DNA from 2 places in the Citrobacter sp. CFNIH10 genome. Region 1 is predicted to be linked to the other one. Evidence: predicted binding sites of a transcription regulator. Region 1 holds the regulator's gene; the other holds the start of a gene.
What was found. Region 1 encodes Fur, which represses iron uptake genes when iron is present. Its sites were predicted from a motif close to ATAATAATGAGAACNACTATCAA; they were not measured.

Region 1 (4,421 bases):
CCGCCCATGAAGAAGGCATTGGTACGCGCCACGTGCAGCGCGCCAGAGAGCGGAGGCTGAAAATTAACGCCGTGCTGACGCATCCAGTCGCGACACTGGGAAGAGGTCCGGATCACCAGTCGCGCCAACGCTTCATTGGTATTGCCTTCGGTGACACGCCAGAGATCCTGCCAGAACTCCTCTTCGGGATAACTCTCGACCAGCACATCCTGTGGCGCATCGTGCATACAGCGTAAATTGCGCGTGTGTTGGGAATTCCCGCCGCGCCATTCCCGGGGCGCAGCCTCTAACAGCAGCACGGAAGCTCCTGCCTCACGGGCGGTTAAGGCGGCACATAACGCGGCATTACCACCGCCAATCACCAGTACATCAACCATCGTCTACTCCATTACCATTTAACTATTTGTTAAATTTGTAATTGAAATGTATACGTGCTGATTGTATGGGCGCTATGACGAATAGCTAAAGAGGGGTTTAGGGAGCGTAAAGGGTTGCGCCCGGCCAATGACCGGTTTCAACGAGTTCACGCATGACTTTTGTGAGTATTACGCGGGCTGCAAGACCGGCAGGGGTGAGTTCATCGTCCGACAGACTGACCAGAAAATTGGGGCGGCTGAGGACAGGATTATGGACGCCGATCACTCTTAGCGCTTCCCTCTCAAGATGCGAAATGGCTGCACCGGGTTGCAGCGTGGCGCCGAGTCCGCTGCCAACGGCGCGCATCAGTAACGTCAGGCCGTCAATTTCCGTGGCAATATCGACCTTCAGTCCGTGTTCCTGACAGATGGCTTCCAGTCTGCCACGCAGGCCGTGTCCCTGGCTTGGCATGATCAGGGGAATATTCGCCAGTTGAGCAGGCGTTATGGTGTCATCCGGAATATCCGCCAGCAGCTCGTGTGTGCCAATCAGAAACAGGCGCTCCTCAAGAACCGGTCTGGCGCTCCAGCGCAGGATCTTCTCTTTTTGAAACACGACCGCCAGATCAATCTGGCGCGTGTTGATCATCCGTTCCAGATTACCCGACAGGCTTTCCACCACATGCAGGCGAACGTCGGCGTAATATTCCCGCATGGCATGAATAAACGGTATTCCCAGGATGGAGGCGGTGCTGGGGGCCATGCCGACGCTGACGTGTCCCGAAAGACGCGCCTCGCGAGCGGCCAGGATCGCATCATCGGCGTGGCGTAGCGCCAGTTGTGCCTGCGAGTAAAAGGCCAGACCGGCGTTAGTGGGCGTGACGCCGCGCGAGGTTCGCTGCAACAGGCGGATCGCGAGTTCGTTTTCCAGCCGCGTCATCTGCTGGCTCAGGGCGGACACGCCGATGTCGAGATCGAGCGCCGCGCTGCCCATACTGCCGGTTTCTACAATACGGACAAAGTAACGTAGCTGGCGAAGTTCCATTTCGATTCTCCGGACGAAGCAGGGTGATATATTTTACATTAAAGCAACATGCAGGCAGAAGAAAGCGCTGAGTAGGGAATGGCAGGCATAAAAAAAGCCAACCGGCAGGTTGGCTTTTCAGAATAATGCAGATTATTTCGCGTCATGCGCGTGTTCGTTTTCGCGGCAATCGCCTTCAGCGCAGTGGCCATAGAGGTAGAGGCTATGGTTCGTCAGACGAATGCCATGCTTCGACGCGATCTCACGCTGGCGCGCTTCAATAGACTCATCGCTAAATTCGATCACTTTGCCGCAATCAAGGCAAATCAGGTGATCGTGATGATGCTGCTGGGTCAGCTCGAAAACGGATTTGCCGCCTTCAAAATTGTGGCGGGTTACGATACCGGCGTCATCAAACTGGTTCAGCACGCGATACACGGTCGCCAGACCAATTTCTTCACCCATGTCGATCAGTCGTTTGTATAAATCTTCCGCACTGACGTGATGGTTATCCGGTCCCTGAAGAACTTCCAGAATCTTTAAACGTGGAAGCGTTACTTTCAGGCCAGCCTTCTTTAATGCGGTATTGTTGTCAGTCATGCGGAATCTGTCCTGTTGCTAAACGATTCACTTCATACAAGAAGTGACAGAAATTGCACTCGGGATAATGCGTTTCATTATAGGACTGCCGTGTCTAAATGAAAACTGCAAGCCTCTGGCAAATGTTAATAAATAGTCGGTATTGCCTGGAAATGAGAGCGCCACCTAAAAACTCCCGCACATTGTACAGGGATGGGCAAGAAAGTTACAAATTTGTAGCAATTATTTTGATTGGTTCTGTCTATTGATGCGGCGCAAACCTTGTCTGCGCCGCCGTACATCAGGCGTTGATGATCTCATCAAGGTGCAATTCTTCAGAGATCTGCTTCACCCATTTTTCCACGCGCTCGGCGGTCAGTTCCGGCTGACGGTCTTCGTCAATCGCCAGACCGACAAAATGGTCATCATCCGCCAGACCTTTGGAGGCTTCAAAATGATAGCCAGCGGTCGGCCAGTGACCCACGATGGTTGCACCGCGCGGCTCAATGATATCGCGGATTGTGCCTAACGCGTCGCAGAAGTATTCTGCATAATCTTCCTGATCGCCACAGCCGAACAGTGCGACCAGTTTGCCGTTAAAATCGATGTCTTCGAGGGTAGGGAAGAAGTCGTCCCAGTCACACTGCGCTTCACCGTAGTACCAGGTTGGGATGCCAAGCAGCAGAATGTCATAACTTTCGAGATCTTCCTTGCTGCTTTTTGCAATGTCATGCACATCGGCAACGTCTTTACCAAGCTGTTTTTGAATCATTTTTGCGATATTTTCGGTATTCCCGGTGTCGCTGCCGAAAAAGATGCCAGTGATTGCCATGAGTAAAGTAACCTCTTGAAACTTATTGAAATGGTGGTGGCGAATTGCCCACAGATAAGGGCAATCATAGCAGAACAGTCAGGTATGCGGAAATAGCAAACGCATACGAGTGCACTCCATGCTACACGAAAGTGGGAGAGAGGATAATTTCAGGCGAGATCCTGGCCGCGTAGCGTTGCCAGTTGGGCCATCAATATCTCTTCGATCAGTTCACTGCGGCTCATCTCTCGGGATTCCGCCAGCTCATTCAACGCGTCAACAGCTTCTGCGTTGAGTTTGAGTTCGACACGCTTAAGACCGCGAACTTTGTCGCGTTTGAGTTGATTACGCTTATTAATGCGCAGCTGTTCATCGCGTGAAAGCGGATTGGTTTTCGGTCGTCCCGGGCGACGCTCGTGCGCGAACAGATCTAGTGTCGTACGGTCCGTTTGTTCTTTGGCCATGATATTGGTGACTTCGGGGAAACAATCAGCCAGGCCTCTGCCCGGATGGATAGCGCGCCATCATACATCAGCGAATGAGGCGCGCCAACGTTCACACGCGTAATCGCGCACGGACGCTGAGTTTTTAATCAGTTAGCTGTTTCATTAAGATAACGACGGATGGCGCGCAACACCGCCTCCGGTTTTTCGGCATGCACCCAGTGACCGGCCCCGGCAATCACATGCGCACGTGCTTGCGGAAACTGTGCCAGTAAATCGTCGCGATACGCCTCGGTGACGTATGGGGAGTTGCCGCCGGGGATAAACAGCGCCGGATGATTCCAGGCGGGTATTGTCTCCCAGCCGACGATATGCGGATATTGTTCCCACAGTACCGGCACGTTGAAGCGCCACTCGCCGTCAACATACGATTTCAGCAAAAATTGAATCACGCCTTCTTCATTAAGATGTTCGCGCATGACCGCTGCCGCCTGCTGGCGAGTTTTTGCCGCTGATGCCGTCACCGCGTTGATAGCCGCGAAAATTTCGTCGTGGCGGCGGACATGGTAATCCACCGGGGCGATATCGATAGCCACTAAGCGATCGATGCGTTCCGGTGCCAGCGCGCTGAGCGCCATCACCGCTTTACCCCCCATAGAGTGGCCAATGAAGGTGGCTTTTTCGATGTGTTGCGCATCCAGCGTATCCAGTAGATCCTGCGCCATCGCCGGGTAGTTCATCACCGGGTCGCGAGGAGAGAGACCGTGGTTACGCATATCGACCTGGATGATGTCATGGTCGTTCACCAGGTCACGAGCAAGCACGCCCAGATTGTCCAGACTGCCAAATAAACCGTGAACCAGTACGATGGGAGAATTATTGTGCAGGTTTTGTGCGGATTGCGCTCGGATATTCAATTTCATGGCAAAGTTCTTTTTTTCGCTCTGTCGGGTTAGGGTATTATGTTGACCATTCTGCCACTGGGCTGCAACCACTTCGGTTTTCTCCGAGTTTTTTGTTCAGCCGGGTTTGACGCTATTCGCTGTTGGGATTTGCTCCTATACTCCCAACGATTTGTATTTCAGATCAGATAAGACACCGCACTGGATTAAGATGAAAACGATTGAAGTTGATGATGAACTCTACAGCTATATTGCCAGCCACACGAAGCATATCGGCGAGAGCGCATCCGAGATTTTACGGCGTAT
Region 2 (4,421 bases), 2.3 Mb from region 1:
CGGTTTATTAAACTCGCGCATTAATAAAAGCACGCCGCCGGTCAACAATAGCAAGGTAATGACAGAATAAAAAATACTGTTCATAGAATGACTCCATTTTTTTTGATTCTAAAATTACCCCATGTTATTGTCAACGCGACCTGCCAAATAAAAATAACTATACATTTGATATTAAAGGATATTGTGACATGCTGCCTGAGCACCTTGTCCCACCGCGTTTTCATCTGTCAGCGTCAGGTCAGACGGAAGAAACAGTAGAAAATAATGATAATTTTACTCAGGGAAAAACAACCCTCAGTGATTATGAGGCCGATATCTTAATTAGCACAACCGCCACCGGGCAATCTAAAAATATCCTACTCGAAGAACGTGACCGTCATTTTAAAGAACGTCTTGAGCGGGTAGCGAAAATTGAGACTTTCGCTCGGGTTATTAATGCGTTACAGGCTGAAGGCGATATCGATGCCCAGACCTTAAGTAAAATAATCACTGAAATGACCACGCATATAAATGAAAACGGCAACGAAATTTGGCTTAACTTAATTACCCGGGAGAAAGACTCACCCCTTTTCTATTCTCTGGACGACGAACAATGATTAAAGATGTTGAAGATAACAATGTCTATTTGGCTTTAGATGAGAATAAAAGCGATCAATTTATCTTAAAGCAGAATCTTGCCGCACTCATCGCCAATAAAAATGCGGTCCTCGAAAGCGTGGCGCAAGAAGTGACTTCTATTCCTGCGGCGCTGGTTCGTCTGAAATGGCAAAACCGGCGGGAAATATACGCGCTTCAGGTGAAGGAAGAGATTTATGGCGCGGCGATCAACGCCATTATCAAACAGAACCCGGCGCTGGGTGACAAAATCATGGCGCGACTGGAGAGCACCTGGCAGCATTTGCTGGCTCGTGAGACCGCCACGCTGCGACTGACGCGCAAACTGGCCGAAGGAAACACCCGCACGATTACCATCACTACCGTTGCGCTCAATGAACGTCAGGTGCAAACCCGGCGCGATGGGCAATAAAAAAGCCGGGTAGCGATAACGCCGTACCCGGCCTTTCTTTCATTGTGCCCATGGCGACAACGATTATTTCGCTTTCGCGACTTCTTCGCCGACCAGACCGATCTTCAGATAACCAGCCTGATGCAACGTGTCCATCACCTTCATCAGGGTTTCATAGTCGACGGTTTTATCCGCACGGAAGAAGATCGTGGTGTCTTTCTTCCCTTCGGTCAGCGCGTTCAGTTCTGCCACCATGGTCTCGTCCGTCACCGGATCGTTACCAATGAACATGCTGTTGTCCGCTTTGACCGACAGATAAACCGGTTTTTCCGGACGCGGTTGCGGCGTACTGGAGGACGCGGGCAGATTGACCTTCACATCCACTGTCGCCAGCGGCGCAGCCACCATAAAGATGATCAGCAGTACCAGCATAACGTCGATAAACGGCGTCACGTTGATTTCATGCATTTCACCGTTATCGTCCAGATTTTCATTAAGACGCATTGCCATGAAACATTACCCTACACGTAATTTCTGCGCGGTACGCACCGGACGGGCAGATGCGCTTGCATCCAGATCCAGGTCGCGGCTTTGCAGTAACAGCACCTGTGCCGCTACATCGCCCAGCATCGCTTTAAGACCGCCAATCTGACGGGCAAAGATGTTATAGATAACCACCGCAGGAATGGCCGCAACCAGACCGATGGCTGTCGCCAGCAGTGCTTCTGCAATACCGGGGGCGACGACGGCGAGGTTAGTGGTCTGCGTTTGTGCAATCCCGATGAAACTGTTCATGATACCCCAGACCGTACCGAAGAGACCGACAAATGGCGAAATCGCCCCGATGGTCGCCAGGTAGCCATTTCCGCGCCCCATCTGACGTCCCGCTGCCGCAACGCGACGCTCCAGACGAAAACCGGTACGCTCTTTAATGCCTTCGTTGTCTTCACTGCCCTGAGACAGTTCCAGTTCGTTCTGCGCTTCATTGAGCAATTGGGTGCTTAAGCTTTTGGCGCCAAAGTTTGCTGCGATATCGCTTGCCTGATCCAGAGAGCGGGCGTCCGCCAACAGCTGCTGTTCGCGTTTAAGCCGACGCTTCAGGGAGAAGAACTCAACGCTCTTACTGAAGAAGATAGCCCAGGTGACCACTGACGCCAGAATCAGACCAATCATCACGCACTTAACCACGATATCGGCGTGCTGATACATACCCCAGACGGAAAGATCCGTCTGCATCAAATTATTACCCACTCTGTATCTCCAGGACGCAAATCACAAATTCTGAGCGTAATAATATCAAAACGACGTCGAATTGATAGTCGTTCTCATTACTATTTACATAGTGCCGCACCTTTGGTTTCTTTTCCTTGCGCTTACGCAGTAAAACGTCACGGGAGGCGATTTTGATAAAATATTGTGCTTTATCCCGTTCCTGGGGATGCGCATTTTTCCATTCGTGATAGTTTAGACGTCCAGACGTATAAAAACAGGAAACCCAACATGGCAGATAAACAACTGGACACCCGACTGGTCGGCGCAGGGCGCAGTAAAAAATACACGCTGGGCTCAGTGAATAGTGTGATTCAGCGCGCTTCTTCGCTGGTTTTTGAAACGGTCGAAGCCAAAAAGCACGCCACCCGCAACCGCGCCAACGGCGAACTTTTTTACGGGCGCCGCGGCACATTAACCCATTTCTCGCTGCAGGAAGCGATGTGTGAACTCGAAGGCGGCGCCGGCTGTGCGCTCTTCCCCTGCGGCGCGGCGGCCGTCGCCAATACGATTCTGGCTTTTGTCGAACAGGGCGATCACGTGCTGATGACCAATACGGCCTATGAGCCGAGCCAGGATTTCTGCACCAAAATCCTCGGCAAACTGGGTGTGACCACTGGCTGGTTCGATCCGCTGATTGGCGCTGACATAGTTAAGCATCTTCAGCCCAACACCAAAGTCGTTTTCCTCGAGTCTCCGGGTTCCGTGACCATGGAAGTCCACGACGTCCCGGCAATTGTCGCCGCTGTCAGACGCGTTGTGCCGGACGCCATCATTATGATCGATAACACCTGGGCGGCGGGCATATTGTTTAAAGCCCTCGACTTCGGCGTTGATATTTCGATTCAGGCCGGGACCAAGTACCTGATTGGTCACTCGGATGCCATGGTCGGCACCGCCGTTTCGAACGCCCGCTGTTGGGATCAACTGCGCGAGAATGCCTATTTGATGGGACAAATGGTCGATGCCGATACGGCCTATATGACCAGCCGCGGGATGCGCACCCTGGGCGTGCGTCTGCGCCAGCATCATGAAAGCAGTCTGAAAATTGCCGAATGGCTGGCAGCCCATCCGCAGGTCGCGCGGGTCAATCATCCGGCGTTACCAGGCAGTAAAGGACACGAATTCTGGAAACGTGACTTTACGGGGAGCAGCGGCTTGTTCTCGTTTGTGCTGAATAAAAAGCTCAATAATGACGAGCTGTCCGCTTATCTGGATCACTTCAGCCTCTTCAGCATGGCCTATTCATGGGGCGGTTTTGAGTCGCTGATTCTGGCCAATCAGCCTGAACAGATTGCAGAAATTCGCCCGGAAGGGGGTGTGGATTTCAGCGGCACACTGATTCGTCTCCACATTGGTTTAGAGAATGTTGACGATCTGATTGCAGATTTAGCCGCCGGATTTTCCCGCCTCGTGTAAAATTGACGCCAATGGACATCTATGCAGACACGTCGAACGAAATTGTCTGCATTTGTTGCGCCCGGGATCAAGTCATCCGGGTCCGTTCAGGAGTACAATAGGATTATTAAGGCGTAAACGCTGTTCCACAGGAAAGTCCATGGCTGTCATTCAAGATATTATCGCTGCGCTCTGGCAACATGATTTTGCCGCGCTGGCGGACCCACATGTTGTTAGCGTCGTCTACTTTGTGATGTTTGCCACGCTGTTTTTAGAGAATGGCCTGTTACCGGCCTCATTTTTGCCCGGCGATAGTCTGCTGCTCTTAGCAGGCGCATTGGTCGCGCAAGGCGTCATGAGCTTTGTTCCTACCCTGCTGATCCTGACGACAGCGGCCAGCCTCGGCTGTTGGCTCAGTTACATTCAGGGACGCTGGCTGGGCAATACGCGAACGGTAAAAGGCTGGCTGGCGCAACTTCCGGCGAAATACCACCAGCGCGCGACCTGCATGTTTGACCGTCACGGTCTGCTGGCGCTGTTGGCAGGCCGTTTTCTGGCGTTCGTGCGCACACTACTGCCAACCATGGCGGGGATTTCCGGGCTCTCTAACCGTCGCTTCCAGTTTTTCAACTGGCTGAGCGGGCTGCTGTGGGTCGGCGTGGTCACCAGCTTTGGCTACGCACTTAGCATGATCCCGTTTGTGAAGCGCCATGAAGATCAGGTCATGACCTTCCTGATGATCCTGCCC

Region 2: the regulator Fur is predicted to act here: its motif matches at 2,319-2,341, upstream of exbB (tol-pal system-associated acyl-CoA thioesterase).

Annotation. Positions count from the first base shown of each region.
Region 1 is NZ_CP026216.1:2,822,055-2,826,475, forward strand. It holds gene tcuA (FAD-dependent tricarballylate dehydrogenase TcuA) at 1-377, opposite strand, end outside; gene tcuR (tricarballylate utilization LysR family transcriptional regulator TcuR) at 475-1,401, opposite strand; gene fur (ferric iron uptake transcriptional regulator) at 1,534-1,980, opposite strand; gene fldA (flavodoxin FldA) at 2,261-2,791, opposite strand; gene ybfE (LexA regulated protein) at 2,941-3,234, opposite strand; gene ybfF (esterase) at 3,363-4,136, opposite strand; gene seqA (replication initiation negative regulator SeqA) at 4,327-4,421, shown strand, end outside.
Region 2 is NZ_CP026216.1:487,414-491,834, forward strand. It holds gene C2U53_RS05580 (ESA_00282 family adhesion-associated protein) at 1-84, opposite strand, end outside; gene C2U53_RS05585 (hypothetical protein) at 189-596, shown strand; gene C2U53_RS05590 (hypothetical protein) at 596-1,027, shown strand; gene exbD (TonB system transport protein ExbD) at 1,091-1,516, opposite strand; gene exbB (tol-pal system-associated acyl-CoA thioesterase) at 1,523-2,257, opposite strand; gene metC (cystathionine beta-lyase) at 2,507-3,694, shown strand; gene yghB (DedA family general envelope maintenance protein YghB) at 3,834-4,421, shown strand, end outside.